DNA from 2 places in the Halomonas sp. HL-93 genome. Region 2 is predicted to be linked to the other one. Evidence: predicted binding sites of a transcription regulator. Region 2 holds the regulator's gene; the other holds the start of a gene.
The links. Region 2 encodes PhoB, which activates phosphate uptake and scavenging genes when phosphate is short. Its sites were predicted from a motif close to TGTCATANNNNTGTCANA; they were not measured.

Region 1 (11,957 bases), 830 kb from region 2:
TTATTAAGTAAATTAACACGTTAATCGCGGTTAGCTTTGCTCTTCACCAGGAGGCGCTTTGTAATGCCCAGGGATTTTAAGTTTCTCTCCGTTAGGCAGGTCGCGCACTTGGGTAGGAACGTATACGCGTTTAATAACACTTTTTGGCTTGCCACTTCCCATGGCGGTTTCCTCCTGTCAGATTGTCGACAGTTTGCAACACTACATTAGCTGTCGTTGTGACAAGAATCAAGCCATGGCCACTGGGCTAAATAGATAAGAATAGGCAGATTGCGTCGCTTAGCAGGCGCTGGGGCACTTTTGAGGTATCCTGGGAACAAACACAAGCAGCCTGCTTTTGTGTGGGGGAGGCAGGCGATAAGACATATAGCTTAAGCGGAGTTGACAACTAGGATGGTGGACCACTTAGAAGAACAGTTTCAGGCGCTTGGAAGCCAAGAATCACAAAAGCCTGACTACCCTGACCAGGATCACGTGCTCATTATTGAGGATGACCAGCGCTTGGCAGAGTTGACGCGTGATTACTTAGAAGCCAACGGCTTTCAGGTCACATTGGAGGCTGATGGGGCAAAGGGTGTCGATCGCATCTTGACCCTGCAGCCGGATCTAGTGATTCTTGATTTAATGTTACCGGGGGAAGACGGCCTAGCCATTTGTCGTCGCGTGCGGCCCAATTTCTCGGGGCCAATTATGATGCTGACGGCGCGCACGGACGATTTGGATCAGGTGTTAGGTCTAGAAATGGGCGCTGATGACTATGTGCCTAAACCCGTTCAGCCGCGGGTGCTTTTAGCCCGGATGCGGGCACTATTGCGTCGCGCCGATGGGCCTGCCCCCGGGGGGGAAATACGCCTCCGATTTGAGAATCTTGAAATCGATAATGCCACCCGTGAAGCCTGGCTATCGGGAGAGCGAATCGACTTGACCAGTGCCGAGTTTGACCTGCTCTGGTTACTGGCGCGCAATGCTGGCCGAGTGCTCACTCGGGAAGAAATTTTCAATGATCTTCGAGGCATCAAATACGACGGACAGGACCGCTCGATCGATGTTCGCGTGTCGCGTATTCGTCCCAAAATTGGTGATGACCCCAATCAGCCCCACCGTATCAAAACGGTGCGCAGTAAGGGCTATCTGTTTGTAAAAGACAGTTAATTACACAGAAGGACAGCCTCATGCGAGGGGTGCTCAGCCACGGCTCGTTTTTACGTTTTTATTTGCTGCTGGGTGCCGCACTGTTAACGGTGTTTTTAATTGCTTTAGGCGGGCGCGCTTTTATCGAGCAGATCAGCCGCGAAGATTATCGTGAGGCACTAACGGCACTGCCGATGTCGTTAATGGCGCAGCAACTTGTTGATAGTTCGCCGCAAGAACGCCAAACGCAGCTAAACGTTTGGGGTGAGCAACTTGATATGCAGTTAACCTTGGTGCCACTGGAAGACGCCTCGCTGAGCTACTTTGAACGCGCCCGCTTGGAGCAGGGAAAAGTATTGGTAGCAACGTCCCCCTGGCGGCTACAGCGGCGCCTCCCCGACCAACCCTGGCTGTTACAGGCCGATTTTTCTTCCTGGCGCGAGCAACAATGGCACGCCACCATCGTGATGCTCGGCGCCTGGCTTTCGCCGCTTAGCGTTAGTGAACGTCAAGACAAGCTTGGGGGTTTGCAGCAGGGTAGCTGGCCACTGGCGCTTTCAAACCGACCGCCTAGCGGGTTGAGCGAGGCACAGCAGGCTCAGCTCGCTCGTGGTGAAGTGGTAACGCGGTTAAGCGGTGAGCAACTGTCCATAAGCTTTGTTTATCAACTACCTGACGGCTCGCAGTGGATTGAAGCGGGGCCCGAAACGGGGGGCGCCAACCTGCCGTTTAACCTTCAATTGCCATTGCTGATGGCCTTGATGGTCGTACTGGCGCTGATTATCTATCTGGTAATGCGCAGTATCGAGTCGCGCATGGCGCGACTCGAACTCGCCGCCACGCGTATCGCCAGCGGACGCCTGGAAACACGCGTAAAGGTCGAAAGTGGCGATTTCCTGGGGCGCCTGGGCATGGCCTTCAACGGCATGGCCAATCAGGTGCAGTCGCTGCTACGCGGCCAGCAGGAAATGATCCGGGCCGTGTCCCACGAACTGCGCACGCCGGTGGCGCGCATTCGCTTTGCGGTACAAATGGTCGATGACATGACCGACCAGCCTGCCATCAGGCGCCAACTGCAGGGGATCGATGCCGACATCGCCGAGCTTGATGAGCTGGTCGATGAAATTCTCACCTATGCCCGCCTGGGGGGTGAGACGGTCAACGGGGCGGAGCTCGAAATGTCGCTGGTCGAATGTCGGGCGATGGCCGAGCGGGTGGTGGAGGCGCTCTCGCCGCTCCACGAAGGCTTGGCAATCACCCTGGCGCCGGGGCCTGACATCGAGCTGCTCGGCGAACCGCGCTATCTGCAGCGCGCACTGCAAAATCTGGTCAGCAATGCCTGCCGTTACGGCCAGTCCAAGGTGGTCATCGGTCTGTGGGATGAACCCCATCTGGTGCGCATTGACGTGGAAGACGACGGGCCGGGGATTCCTGCCGATGCCCGGGCCGATGTGTTCAAACCCTTTGCCCGCCTGGACGACAGCCGGGCGCGCAGTTCCGGTGGCTATGGGCTTGGGCTGTCCATTGTGCAGAAGATCATGGCCGGCCACGGCGGCAGCGTGACGGTGGATACCAGCCCCTCCCTGGGCGGCGCGCGGTTTACGCTGCTGATTCCGCGTCGCGAGTCGCCGGTTTGATACCACTCAATACGGCAAACGAGGTTTCTTTCGCCGTGCGCAGAAAATCCTGCATCCACGGCGCCTCCAGCGTCTCCTCCCGAACGGCCGCGTAGAGCGTACTCCACACCCCCTGTTCGCCGAGTTTGACCGCGCTGACGTAGTCGCGCTCCAGGTATTCGGTGAGCGCCCAGTTGGGCAGCGCGCAGACACCCCGCCCGCTGGCGACCAGCTGCATCATCATGATCGTAAGCTCGGCCGTGCGGATTTCCCGCGGGCGTACCTCGGCGGGTGTCAAAAACTGGGTGAAAACGTCCAGCCGGGATTGCTCGACCGGGTAGGTGATCAGGGTTTCCTCGGCCAATGCCTCGGGCGTGACGAAGCTATACGCGGCAAATGGATGCTGACGGGCAACCGCCAGTAACCCCTCGTAGCGGAACAGAGGCGCGTAGTGAACGCCGTCCAGGGGCTGTGGGTCGGCGGTGATGACCAGGTCCAACTGCTCGCGTGCCAGGGCGGGTAGCGGGTCGAAATGATGGCCGCTGGGGATGTCGATTTCCACCTCGGGCCAATGGTCGCGAAAGTAATCCACCGTGGGCATCAGCCACTGAAAACAGCTGTGGCATTCGATAGCCATGTGCAGCCGGCCAAGTTCCGTCCCCGCCATGCGTGCCAGGTCACGCTCGGCTTTGCGCACTTCGGGCAGAATCTGGTCGGCGAGTGCCAGCAGCCTTAGCCCGGCGCGGGTAAATTCAACCGGACGGGTCTTGCGTACAAACAGCGGGCTATCCGCACGGTTCTCTAGGTCTTTCAGCTGGTGCGAGAGTGCCGACTGGGTGAGGTGTACCCGCTCAGCGGCCTCAACCAGTGAGCCGGTCTCGCGCAGCGCGAGGAGGGTGCGTAAATGGCGCAATTCAATCATGGTGAAATTTTTTCATGGTTGGTATTAGAATCTTTAGTTTGATTCACCTATCGGTGGTGCCCAGACTGTACGAAATCATTCACGTTGCAAGGTTTCATCATGACAGTTTCTCATATTCTCGGCTATCCCCGTATTGGTGCCCAGCGTGAGCTTAAAAAAGCCACCGAGGCCTACTGGCAGGGCGACTGCTCTCGTCAGACCCTCGAAGCGACCGGCCGTGAGCTGCGGCTACGCCACTGGCGCGACCAGCAGGCCGCCGGGCTTGATCTGGTCAGCGTCGGCGATTTCGCATTTTATGATCAGGTGCTGAATGTTTCCGTACTGCTGGGTGCGGTGCCCGAGCGCTTCAATGCGAGCCGCGAAGTGGCGGCAGGCGACGTTGACCTGGATGCCGCCTTTCGCATGGCACGGGGGCGCGCACCCAGCGGTGAGCCTGCGCCCGCCTGCGAAATGACCAAGTACTTCGATACCAACTATCACTACCTGGTCCCCGAGCTATACGAAGGGCAGCGCTTTGCGCTTTCCTCCAGTCGGCTCTTCGACGAAGTCGATGAAGCCCTGCGCGCCGGGTTTACCCCCAAGGTCACCCTTACCGGACCGCTGACCTGGTTGTGGTTAGGCAAAGCCAAAGGCAGTGAGTTTGATCGCCTGACGCTGCTCGACAGCGTCCTGGACGTTTACAGTGAAGTGCTGGCACGGCTTGCCACCCAGGGCGTTGAGTGGGTGCAGCTGGATGAGCCTGCGCTGGTGCAGGACCTGCCCCCAGCCTGGCAACAGGCCTTCGAGCGCGCCTACCATCGATTGCAGTCCGCACCCTTGAAGCTGATGGTGGCCAGCTACTTTGGCGGCCTGGACGATAACCTGTCGCTGGCAACCCGGCTGCCGGTGGAGGGGCTACACATTGATGCGGTGCGCGCGCCGCAACAGGTCGACCAGGTGATTGACCGTCTGGGGCCTCATCAGGTGCTGTCGGTGGGCGTTATCGACGGGCGCAATATCTGGCGCGCCGACCTTGCGGCGCTGCTTGAGCGCTTGCGCCCGCTCAAGGTACGCCTGGGGAGGCGGCTCTGGCTGGCGCCCAGCTGTTCGCTGCTGCACGTGCCCGTGGACCTGGCCCAGGAAACCGAACTCGATGAATCGCTGGTCAGCTGGCTGGCCTTTGCCCGCCAGAAACTTGATGAGGTGGTGACCCTGGCCCGCCTGCTCGATCACCGGACGACCGACCTGGACAAGCAGCGGTTAGCGGCGGCCACCCAGGCGCTGGATGCCCGGCGTGATTCAGCGCGCATCCACCAGGCAGCGGTGAATCGACGCGTGGCGGCGGTGACGCCCGGCGACAGCCAGCGTCGCTCTGTTTATGCCGAGCGGGCGAAAGTACAGCGCCGGACGCTGGCGCTGCCGCTGTTTCCGACTACCACGATTGGCTCGTTCCCGCAGACCCATGATATCCGTGCGGCGCGGCGGGCGTTCAAAGCCGGCTCCTTGAGCCAGGCCAACTACGAAGCGCAGATGCGTGCAGAGATTGCCTATGCCGTCGAGCGCCAGGAAGCCCTGGGCCTTGACGTGCTGGTGCACGGCGAAGCCGAGCGTAACGACATGGTGGAATACTTTGGCGAACAGCTGGATGGCTTTGCCTTTACCCGCTTTGGCTGGGTGCAAAGCTACGGCTCCCGGTGCGTCAAACCGCCGATCATCTTCGGCGATGTGACGCGCCCGGCGGCCATGACCGTGCGCTGGAGTGCGTACGCGCAAACGCTCACCGATAAACCCATGAAGGGCATGCTGACCGGCCCGGTGACCATCCTGCAGTGGTCCTTTGTACGCGACGATCAGCCGCGTGAGACCACCTGCCGGCAGATCGCTCTAGCGCTGCGCGACGAAGTCTTGGACCTGGAACGTGCGGGTATCCGGATCATTCAGATCGACGAGCCCGCACTGCGCGAGGGGCTGCCGCTGCGCCAGAGCGCATGGCAGGGCTATCTGGACTGGGCGGTGGAATGCTTCCGGTTAAGCGCCGCCGGCGTTGACGATGCCACCCAAATCCATACGCATATGTGCTATTCGGCGTTCAACGATATTATCGGCGCGATCGCGGCACTGGATGCCGACGTGATCACCATCGAAACGTCGCGCTCGGATATGGAGCTGCTGGAGGTCTTCCAGGACTTTGCCTATCCGAACGACATTGGCCCCGGCGTTTACGACATCCACACGCCGAATATCCCCGACGTGGCCTGGATGGTGGCGCTGATGGAAAAAGCGCTGGACAAGCTTCCCGCCGAGCGGCTGTGGGTCAACCCGGACTGCGGCTTGAAAACCCGTGGCTGGGCGGAAGTGGAGCCTGCGCTGGCCAATATGGTCGAGGCGGCCAGGCAACTGCGCGCGCGTTACGCCTGAGCATAGGGGGCGCGACCCGGTGACGTTAAACCCGGCTCGCGGCCGGGGTTGGTCTGGGACGTGTCAGCTCTTGGTGGCGTAGGCGTAAAGCAGCGTTTCCTGAGCGCTAATGGCATCACCGCCGCCCGGGTCCTGAAGATGGTAGCTGCCGTCGCTCTGGAGCAGCCAGCTTTGGCAGTTATCCACCAGGTAGGTTTCCAGGTCCTTGCGGACCCGGGTGGCGAGCTTCTTATCGAGCAGGGGAAAGCAGGTTTCCACGCGGTGAAACATGTTGCGTGACATAAGGTCAGCGCTCGAGCACCAGATTTCCGGCTTGCCGTCGTTATGAAAATGGAAAACCCGGGTGTGCTCCAGAAAGCGTCCAATGATCGAGCGAACGCGAATGTTGTCCGACACCCCCGGTACGCCGGGCTTCAGGCAGCACATGCCGCGAATGATCAGGTCGCACTCCACGCCTGCCTGGGAAGCACGATAAAGCGCCTTGATCAGCTGCGGCTCGGTCAGCGAGTTGCACTTGATGATGATATGGGCGCGTTTTCCCTTGCTTGCCACCTGGGCTTCACGGTCGATCATTTCCATTAACCGGTCGTGTAGCGTAAACGGCGCGTGGAGCAGCGTATCGATCTTGCGCGCGCGGCCCATTCCCGACAGCTGCTGAAACACCCGATGAACGTCGGCGCACAGCGCCTTGTTGGCGGTCAGCAGACTGTAGTCGGTGTACAGTTTGGCGGTCTTGGAATGGTAGTTGCCGGTGCCCAGGTGCGCGTAGTGGCGCAGTTCGCCCCGCTCGCGGCGCACGATATGCAGCATCTTGGCGTGGATCTTGTAGGCCATGATGCCGTAAATCACGATGGCGCCGGCTTCCTGAAGGCGCGAAGCCAGTTGGAGGTTGTCGGCTTCATCAAAGCGTGCGCGCAGCTCGATGACCACGGTGACTTCCTTGCCCTGGCTAGCGGCATCGACCAGCGCACTGACGATGGGTGAGTCGGCGCCGGTGCGGTAGAGTGTCTGTTTGATGGCCAGAACGTCAGGGTCGCGCGCGGCCTCGCTTAGCAGGTCCTCGATGGGTGAAAACGACTGAAAAGGATGATGCAGCAGCAGGTCCTGTTTGGCGATGGCGTCAAACAGACTGCCGCCTTTCAGCGCCTTGGGCACGCCGGGCGAGTAGGGCCTGTAGAGCAGCTCGGGGCGGTCGACATCGCCCAGCACCGACATCATCCGGGTCAGGTTGACCGGGCCTTGCACGCGGTACAGGTCGCCGTTCTCGAGGCTAAACTGGCGCAGCAGGAAGTTGGTCAGGTCGTCCGGGCAGTTATCGGCGACTTCCAGCCGCACGCCACTGCCGTAGCGCCGAGCCAACAGTTCGCCACGCAGCGCCGAGGCCAGGTCGGAGACCTCTTCCGGATCGACGCTCATGTCGGCATTGCGCGTCAGGCGGAACTGGTAGCAGCCGCGCACCTTCATGCCCGGGAACAGCTCCTCGGCATGGGCGTGAATCATCGAGGAGAGGAATACGTACTCAGTGAAGCCTTCGCTGCACAGGTGCTTGGGCAGGGCCATCAGGCGCGGCAGCGAACGGGGGGCGGGCAGAATCGCCATGCCCCCGGCACGGCCGAAGGCATCCTTGCCTTCAAGCTCGACGATGAAGTTGAGGCTTTTGTTGACCAGGCGCGGGAAGGGATGCGAAGGGTCCAGCCCGATAGGGCTGATCACCGGCATGATGTCGTTGTTGAACAGTTCCTGGACCCAGTCCTTTTGCGCCTTGGTCCACTGATCGCGGCGGCGAAACCGCAGACCTTGGGCTTCCAGGGCGGGCAGCAAGGTATCGTTGAGGATTTCATACTGCCGGACGATTTGCGCGTGGGCGATGTCGGAAATTTCGGCAAGCACCGCCTTGGGAAGCCGCCCATCAGCGCCCGTCGTATCGTCGCCCAGGGCGATTTGGTGCTTAAGCCCGGCGACACGAATTTCGAAGAACTCATCCATGTTGGATGAGAAAATCAGTAAGAACATCAGCCGGTTGAGCAGTGGGTGCGCGTCATCAAGCGCCTGTTCCAATACGCGAATATTGAACTGCAGGTGCGATAGCTCACGGTTGAAATAGAGTTGCGGATCGTCCAGGTCGGTTTCTGGCAGTGCGTCGCGCGCCTGCACACCCGTGGGCGTGCGATTGACGCGCAGCGGGGAGGACTCATTATCACCGCCGCCATGATCATGGAGTGGGTAGGGCGAATTATCAGTGACCTGATCGTCCATGGTGACTGCCTCCGGCGTTAGTCATCTCTGAGCATATCATTGCCTGATACGCGCCTGTTAACGCAGTATGGCGGAGGAAGATGACAAAGACGTGTCACGGCATTGTCATCTACTGTTAGCTTGCCTCAGACACATAGCGTCAACGCTTGGCCGTCAGCAGTCGCGCAGCGTCCAGGGCAAAGTAGCTTAGGATGCCGTCTGCACCGGCGCGCTTGAAGCACATCAGGGACTCCAAAATGACCGTGTCGGCATCAAGCCAGCCGTTGTCGAAAGCGGCGCGATGCATGGCGTATTCACCGCTTACTTGGTATGCGTAGGTAGGAACGCGTAATTCGCTTTTGACCCGCCGCACAACATCCAGGTAGGGCATCCCAGGTTTGACCATCACCATATCGGCCCCTTCGGAAATGTCCATGGCCACCTCATGAAGCGCTTCGTCACTGTTGGCCGGGTCCATCTGATAGGTGCGCTTGTCAGCTTTGCCCAGGTTGGCAGAAGAGCCCACGGCGTCGCGGAAGGGGCCATAATAGTGCGACGCATATTTGGCGCTGTACGCCATGATACGCACGTTATGAAGATGCTCTTGCTCTAGCACCTGGCGAATTGCACCAATACGCCCGTCCATCATGTCCGAGGGAGCGACCACATCAGCACCGGCCTCGGCGTGAGAAAGCGCCTGTTTTAGCAGGGTGTCGACGGTGCGATCATTGATTACGTACCCATGTTCATCGATGATGCCGTCCTGCCCGTGAATGGTATATGGGTCCAGAGCAACATCGGTGATAATGCCCAGCTCAGGTAGTGCCTCTTTAAGTGCGCGTACGCTGCGCTGAACGAGGCCGTTGGCGTTGTAGGCCTCTTCGGCGAGTTCGCTTTTCTGTTCACCGCCGACGACCGGGAACAGCGCGATGGCGGGAATGCCCAATGCATAGGCATCGCGGGCTTGCTCGATCAACAGGTCAATCGACAAGCGCTCTACCCCTGGCATGGAAGCGATGGCCTCGCGCTGCTGGCTGCCTTCCAGCACGAACACCGGCAGAATAAGATCACCAGGCGTCAGCGTTGATTCGCGCATCAAGCGGCGGGAGAAGTCGTCGCGGCGCATGCGTCGCAGACGAGTCGCGGGGAAGTGACGAGGTGTTGGTGTACTCAACGGTATTCTCCACAAAAACTCGCAAATGAGGGTGTCTGTTGGCCTTGGCTGAGTATATCAGCCTTGACCTGCACCGAAAGCCGTCTTGTGGCGCGCCTCAAGACTGACTAAAGTGGCGCAAACGCTGCTGAACGAGCAGGCCCTGCATAAGGAGATAAGCATGACCAAACAGGTGGCAGTGATTCTCGCTGGCTGTGGTGTATTCGACGGGTCAGAAATTTACGAAACGACCCTGACATTGCTGCGCTTGGACCAGTTGGGAATAGGATATCGTTGTTTTGCTCCGGATATCGAGCAACACCATGTGGTAAATCACCTCACCCAGGAGGCCGACGCGGACGAACGGCGTAACGTGCTGGTGGAATCGGCTCGTCTGGCCCGAGGTGAAATAAGTCCGCTGACTGACCTGGCGGCCGATGAGTTTGACGCGGTGATTGTGCCGGGTGGTTTTGGTGTCGCCAAGAATCTGTCGGATTTCGCCACGGCGGGAGACAGCATGCAGGTGCTGGAGTCATTCAAGGAGGTCCTATCGGGCTTTCGCGAAGATGCCAAGCCGATTGGCTTGATCTGCATTGCGCCGGTGTTGGCGACGCGCTTGCTAGGCGATGGTATAGCGGTGACGGTGGGTAATGATCCCAGCATGTCTGGGGCGATCAGCGCCATGGGAGGCCTGCACCGCAGCTGTAGCGTCGAGGATATCGTCGTGGACCTGGAGCATCGCGTGGTTACCACGCCTGCCTATATGCTGGCGACGCGGATTAGCGAAGCGGCAACAGGTATTTTTAAACTGGTTGATCGTATTGATGAAATGATGGACTAGTTTCCAGCCCCATCCTGCCAATCGCGCGAAGTTGCGCGAAGGCTGTCCGTACAAACGTACAAGCCGCTGCTCTATGGCAGCGGCTTGTTGTTGTAAGCGCAGCGCAGGCGGTGATGTTATTCCTCGCTCGGCTCCTCGGCGGCTTTTTCGTTGCGCCGTTTGCGTACCAGGCGACCAAATAACAGGCCAACCTCGTAGAGCAGGTACATGGGAATGGCCAGCAGACTCTGCGAGATAACGTCAGGTGGAGTGAGTACCATGCCAATAATAAAGCACCCTAAAATGATATAGGGACGCTTCTGGGAGAGGCTCTCGACTGTGGTGGCGCCGGACAGAATCAGCAAAAACGTGGCCACCGGAATTTCGAACGCCACGCCAAACGCAAAGAACAGCTTGAGCACGAAGTTCAGGTACTGATTGATGTCGGTCATGACCGTGACGTTTTCCGGCCCGGTCTGGGTGAAAAACGCAAACAGCAAGGGGAACACCACGTAATAGGCAAACGCCGCGCCGGCGTAGAACAGCAGGATGCTGGACACCAGTATCGGAATCGCCAGCGCTTTCTCGTTATCGTAAAGTCCCGGCGCGATAAACGACCACGCCTGGTGGAGTACGAAAGGAATAGCGAGAAACAACGCCGTCACCAGGGTCAGTTTAAATGGGGCCAGAAACGGTGATGCCACCTCGGTGGCAATCATTTGCGACCCCGGGGGTAACAGCGCCATCAACGGTTCGGCGACGAAAAGATAGATATCGTTTGAGAACGAATACAGCGCCAGGAAAACAACCAAAATAGCAATAACCGCGCGCATCAGTCGTGAGCGTAACTCAATAAGATGCTCGATTAGCGGCGCTTGCTTCTGTTCATTGTTGGGCTCCTGCGAATCACCAGACGTACTCATGGTTGCTTGCTGTCCTTGGTAGATGACTCGGCGTCGGGCGACGCTGGCGCTTTCTCGTGGACGGTCTCCAGCGCATCATCCAGATGCGAGGCAGCACTGGCGGCACGCTGTTCCGTCGACGTTGACGTATCGCGAGACGGCGCCGTTGGTTTTTCGGGGTCGTCCGCAATCCGCTCCACGTCTTGTTTGGCTTTGCGTAGGCTCTCATCGAGCTTTTTTTGCTGGTCGGTGAGCTTTTGGCGCAGCTCTTCCGCCTCTAGCTGAGCGCTGATTTCACGCTGCATGCCCGAGACGGTGCGTTTTATTTTTCCTATCCACAAGCCTGCCGTGCGTGCGGCGCGCGGCAGGCGTTCAGGGCCCAAAACCAAAAGCCCTACGATGCCAATGACTAGAATTTCAAAAAAGCCAAAGTCGAACATGGCTTATTTGCGCTCGTCGTTGTTATCAGCCGCTTGTTTTGCTTTCTCTTCTGCCTGAACGTCGTAAGTATTGCCTGACTCGTCGTGGCGAACTTTTGCTTGGGGTTGTTCTTCGTCTTGTTTCTCGCTGTCCTTCTCGTCTTCATGAACGGCTTTTTTGAAGCCTTTAACGGCCCCGCCTAAATCCGAACCGACATTGCGAAGCTTTTTGGTGCCGAAAATCAGGATGATGATGCCTAGCACAATCAGCAACTGCCAAATACTGATACCACCTAACATATGCGTGTCCTCGTGATGGGGGTACGTTGCAAAGCCCGTTGATTAGCGCTTGCGCGCCGCTT
Region 2 (11,957 bases):
CCAGCCGCCGGAAATATCGCCGTAAACATTGGTATCCTGGCGTGAGGCCAGTAGTTTAAGGGTCAGTTCTCCTTGGGGAGCAGGCACATCGTCCAAATCGGTATCCAGCAGTGTCATGTGTCGGTCGCTTTGTCGGTTTATTATTGTGAATATCAGGTCGCCCTCTAAGGCACACCTTGTTGCATCGCAATACGCAGATAGTTAATCACAAGAGAGCATTCGATTGAATAGTAACGGTTTCGCTTTACGCATTAAATATCTCGCGGCCCTAGGCTTGGCCTGGCTACTATTGGGCTTGCCGCTTGCGAGTTGGGCGCAATCCCAGGGGCCTTCGGCAAGCGGTACCCTGGGCACTGTCGGTTCGGACACCATGGCCGGGCTGATGTTGCGCTGGGGCGAAGCGCTTACTACCGAGCATCCAGATATCAACGTTCAATTTCAAGCCAGTGGCTCTGCCAGCGCACCGCCCGCGTTACTCGCCGGTACCACCCGCATCGGGCCCATGTCGCGGCGCATGACCGATGAAGAACGCGACGCCTTTGTTGAGCGTTACGGCTATCCCCCGTTAGAACTTCGTGTGGCGCGCGATGCGTTAATCGTGATTGTGCATCGCCATAATCCATTGCCTGCCATCTCGCTTAAAGACGTGGATGCGATTTTCTCGACCACTCGGGCTTGCGGCAGCGAGCGCTCGGTATCTCGCTGGGAGGCACTAACGCCGGGCGATGAGGGGCCAAGCGGGCCTATCGCCTTGCATGGACGTAACATTACCTCGGGCACCTACGGCCTGTTCCGTCAGCGCTTGCTATGCGACGGCGACTTTCGACCTGATATCAGCGAGTACATGGGCGCGTCAGCGGTCGTCGCGGCAGTCGGGGAGTCCTATGCAGCCATGGGCTACTCGGGTTATAACCACCTAACACCGTCGGTGAGGGCGCTCCCTCTGGCAACCGAGCAGGGTAACGCCGTGCCACCGAGCGAAACTGCCATCCAAAGCGGCGAGTATCCGTTATCGCGCTACTTGTATGTTTACGTCAACCTGCCGCCAGGTGAGTCGCTGCCTTCCGCAGAACGCGCGTTTCTGGATCTGGTCATGTCCGCTGAAGGCCAACAGATTACCCGAGCCGCAGGCTTTGTTCCCCTGCCACTAGACGCCTTAGAGGCTCAGCGGGCATGGTAGGCAGATATTGTCATTTAACTGTCACAAAGGTCCCGTAACGTAAGGAGTTCCCATGCAAGCCCACACGCTGATCCTATCGCTGACTTGTCCATGATCGTCACATGACCCGCGCTCGGTTTTCTTCTCCGCCGTACCGCCACTTAAAAGACCGTATCGCCACCGGACTCATCACCGCCGGCGGCATTGGCGTGCTGTTGGCGGTATTGGGCATTGGGGTGTTTTTAGTCTGGGAAGCAGCCCCCTTATTACTGAGCAACGATCGCGCCTCGTTGACAACGCTCTCACCGCTGGCCTGGGGCACGCTAAAAGCCGCTCTGATGGCGCTACTGTTTGCGCTACCGTTGGCGCTTGGAGCGGCGGCTTACTCGGCGTTTTTCATGTCCCCGCGGCTACGCAGTCGCATTAAGCCAACGCTGGAAATGATGGAGGCCATCCCTGGCGTGGTAGTGGGTTTTATTGCCGGTATGGTGCTCGCGCCTTGGGTCGAGCGTCACTTGGCCAGCACTCTTGTAGTGCTACTTTGGCTGCCGCTCAGCGCTGGGCTTGCTGGCTTGCTTTGGCACCTGGCGACTCGCCGTTGGCAGCGTCGCTTGCCGCTTTCGTGGGCGGCGTTGTGGCTGATTCCTTGGCTCATCGCCATGTTTATGGTGGCCCTATGGATAACCCCGCTGGTGGAGCAGGCCTTTTGGGGCGGCGATCTCCGCCAACACCTTTACCAATGGTTTGACCTCGACTACGTCACTCGCAATGCGCTGATTGTTGGCTTGGCGATGGGTTTCGCCGTCATCCCCAGCGTTTATTCGCTCGCCGAAGATGCCCTTACCGAGGTCCCCCGGCCGCTCTTGGAAGGGGCTCAGGCACTGGGCGCTAGCCGCTGGCAGGCGGTGATCAAGGTGGCGCTTGCCGCCGCGGGGCCGGGGCTGTTTTCCGCCATCATGATTGGCGCGGGCAGAGCGGTGGGAGAAACCATGATCGTGCTGATGGCCAGCAGCAATACGGCGCTGCTCAGCGCCAGCCCCTTCGAGGGCATGCGCACCATGGCGGCCGCCATCGCAATTGAACTGCCCGAAGCCGCCGCCGGAGGTGCCACCTATCGCATGCTGGTGTTGGCGGCGCTGGTGCTGTTTTTGTTCACCTTTTTCGTCAACACCCTGGCGGAAGTGGTACGTCAACGACTGCGTCGACGCTATCAGCGCATAGGGGGTGTTCCATGAAGTGGCTGAAAAGCGCCATGCAGCAGGGCGTCTGGCCCTGGTTATGCGCAGGCAGCGTTGCGCTCTCACTGCTCATGCTGGGTGCCTTGCTTGCGTTACTGCTAACGCGCGGTCTAGGCCATTTCTGGCCGGCTGCGTTGGACGAAGTCACGCTGGACAATGGTGACGTAGTGGCGGGCGAGGCGGTACGCGAGATGCCGCTTCCCGACCAGGAAGGTCGCGAGCGCCTCTATTTTACGGGCAATCGCGACGTCGACGATGCCCGCTGGCGCTGGGTGGCTATCGACGCCATTGCCCGGCAGACCCAGCCGGCGAACCTGCTGCGCCTGGAGCGGCGCACCTGGGGCGACTTTATCGGCTATCTGGAGGCGGTTGAGGTCAATGGCGAGCGGTTTACCGGCGATGACGCATGGCAGCAGGTTCAGCAGGCACTGCCTCTGCCCACCGCGCAGCGCACACACTATCAGCTCACTTTGCGCACGCCCCAAGGGCAAACGCTGCGCCAGTCACTCGCCCCCGTGCTTAACGTCGAAGCGCCGAATGCCATGAATGTGGGGCAAAAAATTCAAGCCTGGGGGGGCGATGTCTGGCAATTTTTAAGTCAGGGGCCGCGTGCGGCTAATACCAGCGGCGGCGTATGGCCAGCCATATTCGGCACCATGCTGATGGTCATTTTAATGTCGGTAATCGTCACCCCGTTTGGCGTGCTGGCTGCCATCTACCTCAATGAGATTGCCCACCAGGGGCCGCTTACCCGACTGGTGCGTATTGGCGTTCGCAACCTCGCAGGCGTGCCGTCGATTGTATATGGCGTGTTCGGCCTGGGGGTGTTTGTGTACGGCATTGGTGGCTCACTCGATGAGTGGTTCTTCGACGACGCCTTACCGTCGCCTACCTTTGGTACCGGCGGCTTGTTATGGGCATCGTTAACCCTCGCCCTGCTCACCCTGCCGGTGGTGATCGTGGCCACCGAAGAGGGGCTTGCGCGGATTCCCGAGGCTCAGCGTGAAGGCGCGGTGGCGCTGGGGGCCACGCGGCTTGAAATGCTGACGCGTGTCGTGCTGCCGATGGCCACACCGGCCATGCTAACCGGGGTCATTCTAGCCGTGGCACGGGCGGCCGGAGAGGTAGCACCATTAATGCTGGTCGGGGTGGCTAAGCTCGCGCCGCAGATGCCACTCGACGGAGAATTCCCTTACTTACACCTGGAACGCAAGTTTATGCACCTTGGCTACCACCTGTTTGACACCGCCTTTCACGGCGAAGATGTCCAGGCCGCTATCCCGTTGGTGTATGCCACTGCTCTATTATTAGTGCTGATTGTGTTGGTGCTTAACCTAACTGCCATATTATTGCGTCATCATCTACGTCGTCAGCGAGGAAGCGAATGCTAGCATCTCGACATGTCGATCACGCCACGCAGGCGCCCGTGACGCTTTTTCCAGCGGAGCAGTGCTGCCTGAACATTGACCAGTTTAGCCTCGCCTACGCGGGGAAACCGGCATTGCAGGAGCTTACGCTGCAGGTGCCCCGCCATCGTGTGACGGCCTTTATTGGCCCCTCGGGGTGTGGCAAGTCGACTCTGTTAAGGGCAATCAACCGGCTGCACGATCTTAATGAATCGGTCAGCCACAGCGGTGTTATCAGTCTCGAAGGGCAAAGCATTCATGACCCGGAGGTTAACGTGACAGAGCTTCGCCGTCGGGTGGGCATGGTGTTTCAAACCCCTAACCCCTTCCCGATGTCGATCTACGAGAATGTCGCCTTTGGTCTGCGCCTGCAGAAGCGGCTCGCCAAGCGCCAGCGGGACGATATTATCGAGTGGGCACTCACCTCGGCGGCACTATGGGATGAAGTCAAAGATCGCCTGCATCGCTCCGCTTGGCAGCTGTCCGGCGGGCAACAGCAGCGTCTGGTGATTGCGCGCACCCTGGCGGTTCAGCCCGATGTGCTGCTGCTCGATGAACCTGCATCGGCGCTTGACCCGATTTCCACGCTTAAAATTGAAGAGCTGATTCGTAATCTGAAATCTCAGCTAACGTTAGTGTTGGTGACTCACAATATGCAGCAGGCGGCTCGGGTGTCCGATTACACCGCCTTTTTGCAACAGGGTGAGCTTGTGGAGTACGGCCCCACCGACCACGTTTTCACTAACCCTCGTTTACAACGAACCGAAAACTACATAACCGGCCGCATGGCTTAGGTTGCAGCAACCCCGTTAGGAGGGCTCCATGGACATTACCAGCGATACCCACAGCACGCATATCTCGCGCCAATTCAACCAGGAGTTGGAAGAGCTCAAGACCCACCTGATGGCCATGGGCGGGATGGTGGAAAAACAGGTGCAAGACGCTGTCTTTGCGCTGCTGGAAAACGATTCGCGGTTGGCCGAAAAGGTCCGCGATAACGACCGCCAGGTCAACGACCTGCAGATCCAAATCGATGATGAGTGCACCCGCGTGCTGGCGCGCCGCCAGCCTGCCGCCTCGGATTTGCGTCTGGTGCTGGCGGTGATCCGTGCCACATCCGATTTAGAGCGGATTGGCGATGAGGCCAGCAAAATCGCCCGCAACGCTCTAACCTTGAGCGAAAACAGCAATACCGTCCGCGGGCTGGTGGAAGTCCGCCACATCAGTGAGCATGTGCGCAAAATGCTGCGCGACTCACTGACGGCGTTTGCCCGCTTCGATACTGAGCTCGCCATGCAGGTCATCCGTGAGGATGAATTTGTCGACGGTGAGTACGGCAGCGCCATGCGCTCGCTGATGACCTTCATGATGGAGGATTCGCGTTCGATCACCTCGGTGCTCAGCATCATGTGGGTACTGCGCGCCCTGGAGCGCGTCGGTGACCACGCCAACAATCTGGCCGAGCACGTCGTTTACCTCGTCAAAGGGCTGGATATCCGCCATACCGATCCCGACACCCTGGATCAGCAGGCGGCGCCGAAAAAGTCTTGACCTGCCCCCTGATTCCTCATGCAATACGCCCTGGCTGCACGGCAGCCAGGGTATTGCGATCAACGAGGAGTCATACTTTCCATGCTAGACGCGGTCACTGCCATCAGCCGAGGTACACGCTGTGTTTATGGGCCTGGGCTGAGGCGCTATATTTTTCTACCCATTATGGTCAATGTGCTGGTCTACGGTGCCATGCTTCACGTCGTGCTGGAGCGTTTTTCCGGCTGGATGACAAGCTGGATGAGCGCCGTCCCCAGCTGGCTGGAATGGCTCTCGTGGCTAATTTGGCCGGTGTTTTTTATCTGCTTGCTGGTGGTGATTTTTTTCACCTTTACGCTGGTAACCCACTTTATCGCCGCGCCCTTCTATGGCTTTTTGGCCGCCAAGGTAGAGCGCCAAGTTGTCGGTAAAGAGCCTCTGGATGACCGCGGGCTAACCAAAACAGCACTTGATGCAATGGGTCGCGAACTGGTCAAGCTGGGCTATATCTTACCGCGCGCCGCACTACTGTTTGTGGTGGGCTGGATTCCAGGACTTAACCTGTTTGCCCCGTTGCTATGGGCATTGTTTTCCGCCTGGGTGATGGCCATCACTTATTTAGATTACCCAATGGATAACAACAAGGTATCGTTTCGCGATATGCGCGGACGCCTGTCGGCGCGCTGGTGGCAAAGCCTAAGCTATGGCGGCCTTGTGACGCTGCTTACGTGGATTCCGCTAGCCAACCTGTTCTTGATTCCCGGTGCCGTGGCCGGGGCCGTGCTAATGTGGGATGACCACTACCGTGATGTCCATACGCTCACCAAGCCTTGAGAAGATGTGCATTAACCGCAAGACGGTGTGGAAAAAAATCGCGTTAATGAGAGGCGATGGCGTGATATCGCAGGGAGCGATATCGAATAGAACCCAGTAAAAAACAAGACCCCGCCGTGGCGGGGTCTTCGACAGTGATCATTTTAGGCGATGTTGCTAACCAGCTTCCAATCCTTTTGCGGGATTCCAACCGTGGACGTTACCCTGACTGGCAGTGTGATCGCCTTTTAGATTCATCCTGTGAATCTTCAATCATCCCTGCTGACACAAGACGTCCTTGCCTCGCATCGGTTCACTATCTAAGCGTAGTTACTTTTCCCTACTATGTAAAGAAAAGTATCAACAGTTTTCTGCATTTTACAATACAAGGCGACTGTCGTATTTATTTAAGAGCAGACTCTGTGCCAGCTACCCACTAAGCTATTTATTATGTAATGATAACAAAGAGTTGTTTTTTTATGCTTCCTATCACTGCATGAGCGAAGCGTGACAAATGGATACTCACGTTGTGAGTCGTAATGACACATGTAACGGGAATATCCACTCACGGCGCAGGGTTATTGCGTCATCGACGACGCATTACGCGGCGGAGTGGCAGGGGTAATGAGGCGGGTCGCCGGGAACACACAGCGGAACAGAGCACCTTCGCCCGGGCGTGAATCAATTTGTAACTGAGCGTCGTGGCGCAACAAGACGTGTTTTACAATGGCAAGTCCAAGCCCGGTGCCCCCGGTCGCGGTACTGCGGCCCTTATCAACGCGATAAAACCGCTCGGTCAAACGCGGAATATGCACGGGGTCGATCCCCTCCCCGTCGTCGCACACTTCGATACACGCGCCTTGGCCAAACGCTGTCCAGCGCAGTGTGATCGTGCTGCCTGGAGGGGTATAACGCACCGCATTAAAGGCAAGGTTAGACACGGCGCTACGCATTTCCTGCTCGCTACCCACTAGCTGTGCGGGGTAATCGCTGTCGACCCTAAGCGTATGCTGATGATCAGAAAGCGCCAGAGCATCAGCTCCTACACTGTTTAACAAGGCGGTCACATCAAGATGCTGATGATCTTGACCGCCTTGATCAATTTCTAAGCGAGACAGCAGCAGTAAGTCATTTACCAAATTCTGCATGCGCTGTGTTTGGGCCTCCATCTGCTCAATTCCCCGCCCCAGGCGAGGGGGGAGCTGATCAGCCAGTTCACCATAGGTTTCAAGATACCCCGACAGCACGGTTAACGGCGTACGTAGCTCGTGGGAAACATTGGCCACAAAGTCTCGCCGCATCTGCTCTAGTCGATGCAACCGGGTGATATCGCGCGCCATAACTAAACGCTCATCGTCACCATAAAGGGTAATCTGGTACTGCAGAATGCGCCGTTCGTCTATTGGCGATGTGAGTGTCAGCGGCTCACCGTAGTCACGCGCATTAAAGTAGCTGATGAAACGCGGGTCGCGCAGCAGATTGGTAATATGCTGGCCGCGATCGTGGGCCGTTTGCAGCCCTAGCATATCGCTGGCAGCGCTATTCCACCATTCCAGGTCGCCGTGACGGTCGAGCATCACCACACTGTCACGCATGGCCTCAGAGGACTCTTGAATGCGGGCAAGCGTCGTACGCAGACGACTTTGGGTAATCCGTTGGCTTTTCTGATAGCGGTATAGGCGGTCAAATAGCTCGCCCCAAAGGCCGCGTGCGGCGGGTGGCTCATCCTGCGGCTGTTGCGTCAGCCAGCGATATGCGGCGCGTAATTGCCGCAAGTGATAGATCAAACACACGGCGAAGCCAGCGGCTAACCCTAGCCCAGGCATACCGACTAGCCAGCCCAAGCACGTGCCGAGTGCCGCCCATCCCACCAAGCGCCACAGTTCACGGCTCCACAAACGCAAGGTTAAACTCGCGCGGAAAAGCGGTAGCCAGTACCGCGTACCGTTTGGATTAAGTTCTGGTGCGCATCGCCCAGGGCTTTACGTAACCGACGTATATGAACATCTACCGTGCGTTCTTCCACATAGACATTGCCTCCCCACACCTGATCAAGCAGCTGGCTACGCGTATAGGCCCTTTCCTGATGGGTCATAAAGAATTGTAACAATCGATACTCGGTGGGCCCCATATCCAGCGCTTTACCGTAGGCGCTTACCCGGTGGCCTACCGGATCAAGCAGTAATCCGTTAATTTCGATAGGATCTTCTACGCCGCGAGGCGTAGCGCGACGCAGCACGGCTTTTAAGCGCGCCACCAGTTCGCGAGGCGAAAACGGCTTGGTGATGTAGTCGTCGGCCCCCGCTTCCAGGCCCTGAATTTTATTATCCTCTTCGCCTTTGGCGGTGAGCATAATAATTGGCAATTCGGCGGTCGCCTCCTCTCGCTTGAGACGCCGGGCCAGTTCGATGCCACTCGTGCCGGGCATCATCCAGTCAAGCAATAGCAGGTCGGGCTGGTGGTCAACTACCATGGCGTGGGCATCCTGGGCGTTGTCCGCTTCAAGAACACGATAGTCAGCCATTTCCAGCGCCACCGCGATCATTTCGCGAATGGGTGCCTCATCATCGACGATCAGTACGGTCTTGGCGGTCATTCCAGAGCCTCACGGTGTTCGATAGAAAGTAATCCAGTGACATGTCAATGACGATCACACCATGACTTGATGACAATTCTATGACATTACCAGGGATTAGCCAGCAATCGGCCACCAACTCAGCGCAATCCCGGCAAACACCAGTAGACCTGACCAATGATTATTCAAAAATGCCTGGAAACACGGGTCCCGCTCACGCTGACGGATCAAACGCTGCTGGTGGATGAACGTCGCCGCCATACCCGCCAGACCAAGCCAGAAAAAACCGCCCAAACCGACGCGCGCGCCCACCCAAGCCAAAAGTGCCAGCGTGGCAAGCTGAAGCAGACCAATTACCAGCCGGTCGGCGTTGCCCAGCAGCACGGCCGTGGATTTGATGCCGATCTTGATATCGTCGTCGCGATCGACCATGGCGTACTGGGTATCGTAGGCGACGGTCCACAGCAGATTGGCAAAAAACAGTAACCACGCCTCCACCGGCACATCGCCCAAGACCGCCCCGAAGGCCATCGGAATCGCCCAGGAAAAAGCCGCGCCGAGTACCACCTGAGGGAAATGCGTGTAGCGCTTCATAAACGGGTAGATGAACGCCAGTAATACGCCGCCCACCGACAGCAAAACGGTAAACCAATTAGTTAACAGCACCAGCATAAACGCCGCAGCCACCAGCCCGATAAACAGCAACTGGGCTTCGGTTTCACTGATCCGCCCGGTGGCTAACGGACGATGTTGGGTACGCTTCACATAGCCATCAACGTGGCGGTCAGCATAATCGTTGACCACACACCCCGCTGCGCGCATCACGTAGACCCCGGCGATAAAGATCAATAGCACGTCGCGCCCTGGTACACCTTCAGCGGCCATCCACAAGGCCCATAGCGTGGGCCACATCAGCAGCCAGGTACCGATCGGCCGATCCAGCCGCATCAGCCGTATAAAATCCATCAGGCGACCCATTCCCGTTGGCCGCAGTAGAGAACGATCCATGCTTACCTCACCCATCCAAGAGACGCAGCGTTAGCCTAGCGCGAAGGCAGCGCAAGATCATCCGCCATGGTCGATAAAAAGTATTCTTGAACCAGCAGCGATAGCCCCGCGTGTTGGAAAACCGAGCGTCGCCCCCACTGGCTGCTAACGCGTTTGTCACAGGGATAAACAAACCCAGGTGCATGACGCGTGGCATATAGCGGGCCGCGTACCAGGTCAGGCTGGCTAAATAGCCAACTACCCAGCGACCGCTCCCCCAGGCGTTCCAGTCGCTGGCCACGCAGGGCTTCAAGGGGGGCCACCGAGCGGGCCACGACCCACGGGGTCTCATCCACGCACAGGGCCACCTCGCGCAGCCAGGCATAGCGCCTTGCCGCTAGGCCCAGCGCCTGGGCCTCATGCGGCTGAGGTAGCCCAACGCCCTGGCGCAACAGCTGCACGCGGAAAGGCCGCTCGCCGCCTGCTGCCATAATACGCGCTGTCAATGAGTCTGTGGAGGCAACCCACTGCCACCACGCCGCGCTCATCGACGGTCGCAATGCCTTGACGGGTCGCCAACATGGCAAATCAGGGACGGACCCAATAAAGTGACGCGGCACCATAGCCTCCCAGGCAATTAAACGGTGCATTAGTGTAACATGAGGCCATATATAGGCTTTTGTCCCACTGACCTTTGGATAATTGGATGCCCTCATCACACGCTGAGCTGATTATTGTCGGCACGGGTATGGCGGGCGTTGGTCTTGCCCGTGCGCTACGCCGACAGAGCGATACGCGTTCGATCTGCCTGATCAGTGCCGATAGCGGCGATGACTACAGCAAACCCCTGCTATCGACCGCCTTTGCCAAGCGCCTGCCACCGGAACGCCTCGCCCAACGCAACGCCAACGAGCTCGCCGACTCGCTGGACGCCCGTGTGCTCACCCAGGCCACCGTAAGCCAGTTGGACGCCGCGCATCACTCGCTCCGGCTGGCAGACGGCCAGGCGCTTGGCTACGACCGCCTGGTACTGGCCACCGGTGCCGAGCCACGCGTGCCCATGGCCATTCCTGACCCGCTCAAACCGCGCTGTTTTACCGTTAACAATCTTGACGACTATCGGTGTTTTCACCGCGCGCTGGGGGCTACGCCTGCCCGCGTGGCGGTCATCGGCGCAGGGCTGGTCGGCTGCGAATTTGCCAATGACCTGCATGCGGGGGGCCACGAGGTTAGCGTTATCGCCCCAGACGCTGCGCCATTGTCCCGCTTGCTGCCTGCTCCGCTAGGTCGCGCGCTAGGCGAGGCGTTTCTGGAGGCGGGCATCCGCCTTGCGCTGGGCAGAACGCTCAAGACGATGGCGCTTAATGATGACGATGGCGTGACGCTAACGCTGGATAACGACGACTCGCTCACTGTCGATGTGTTGTTGATGGCCACCGGTTTGGCCCCGCGTATTGCACTGGCCGAGGCGGCGGGGCTCACGGTTTCCGCCAGTGGTATCCAGGTAGACCGGCAGCTACGCACCTCGCACCCGGATATCCACGCCCTGGGTGACGTTGCCTGCGTTGACGGCATCAACGCGATGTACGTGCAGCCTCTTCAAGCCAGTGCCCAGGCACTCGCCGCCACCCTAGCTGGTACACCCACGGCAGTGCGCTTTGGGGCTTGGCCGGTAATCGTTAAAACGCCATTACTGCCGGTGGTCGCCTACCCGCCAACCCGGCCCCCTGAACGCTGGCGGATCGAAGGCGAAGGCGGTGATATGACGGCAATCGCGGAAGATAGAGACGGACGTTTGATTGGTTTTGCATTGACAGGCGGCTGCGTGAGAAGGAAAGTGGAGCTTTCCAGAGCAGCCCCTACGCTGCTAGGCTGAGTTTCGCGGCGCTGACGGTTTGGCTGAAATGATGGCTCAACCTCAGTGACCTTACCAACAACACGACAGTGTATCTTGCACGATCATTAAACAAAGGGAGTTTCCTTATGCGTAAACCTGAACTTGCAGCCGCCATTGCCGAAAATGCCGACCTGTCCAAAGACAAAGCGGGCCAAGTACTTAACGTGATTCTCGATGAAATCACTAACAGCGTGTCCAAAGGCGAAGACGTTGCCCTGATTGGCTTTGGCACCTTTACCGTTCGCGAGCGTGCCGCCCGTACCGGTAAAAACCCGCAAACCGGCGCGCCGCTGCAAATTCCAGCCAGCAAAAATGTCGCCTTCAAGCCGGGCAAAGCGCTTAAGGACGCTGT

Region 1: ppk1 (polyphosphate kinase 1) is a predicted target of PhoB. The motif match lies at 8,415-8,432, and genes of this name have one in related genera.

Annotation. Positions count from the first base shown of each region.
Region 1 is NZ_LT593974.1:729,658-741,614, forward strand. It holds gene GA0071314_RS03275 (winged helix-turn-helix domain-containing protein) at 394-1,152, shown strand; gene GA0071314_RS03280 (ATP-binding protein) at 1,173-2,768, shown strand; gene GA0071314_RS03285 (LysR family transcriptional regulator) at 2,731-3,669, opposite strand; gene metE (5-methyltetrahydropteroyltriglutamate--homocysteine S-methyltransferase) at 3,769-6,066, shown strand; gene ppk1 (polyphosphate kinase 1) at 6,130-8,322, opposite strand; gene hemB (porphobilinogen synthase) at 8,462-9,475, opposite strand; gene elbB (isoprenoid biosynthesis glyoxalase ElbB) at 9,636-10,295, shown strand; gene tatC (twin-arginine translocase subunit TatC) at 10,412-11,197, opposite strand; gene tatB (Sec-independent protein translocase protein TatB) at 11,194-11,616, opposite strand; gene tatA (Sec-independent protein translocase subunit TatA) at 11,620-11,895, opposite strand; gene GA0071314_RS03325 (phosphoribosyl-ATP diphosphatase) at 11,938-11,957, opposite strand, start outside.
Region 2 is NZ_LT593974.1:4,048,096-4,060,052, reverse strand. It holds gene GA0071314_RS18900 (acyl-CoA thioesterase) at 1-117, opposite strand, end outside; gene GA0071314_RS18895 (PstS family phosphate ABC transporter substrate-binding protein) at 224-1,180, shown strand; gene GA0071314_RS18890 (ABC transporter permease subunit) at 1,282-2,394, shown strand; gene pstA (phosphate ABC transporter permease PstA) at 2,391-3,788, shown strand; gene pstB (phosphate ABC transporter ATP-binding protein PstB) at 3,782-4,597, shown strand; gene phoU (phosphate signaling complex protein PhoU) at 4,626-5,354, shown strand; gene cysZ (sulfate transporter CysZ) at 5,436-6,167, shown strand; gene phoR (phosphate regulon sensor histidine kinase PhoR) at 6,725-8,050, opposite strand; gene phoB (phosphate regulon transcriptional regulator PhoB) at 8,053-8,742, opposite strand; gene ubiA (4-hydroxybenzoate octaprenyltransferase) at 8,839-9,729, opposite strand; gene GA0071314_RS18850 (chorismate--pyruvate lyase family protein) at 9,765-10,331, opposite strand; gene GA0071314_RS18845 (NAD(P)/FAD-dependent oxidoreductase) at 10,415-11,584, shown strand; gene GA0071314_RS18840 (HU family DNA-binding protein) at 11,653-11,957, shown strand, end outside.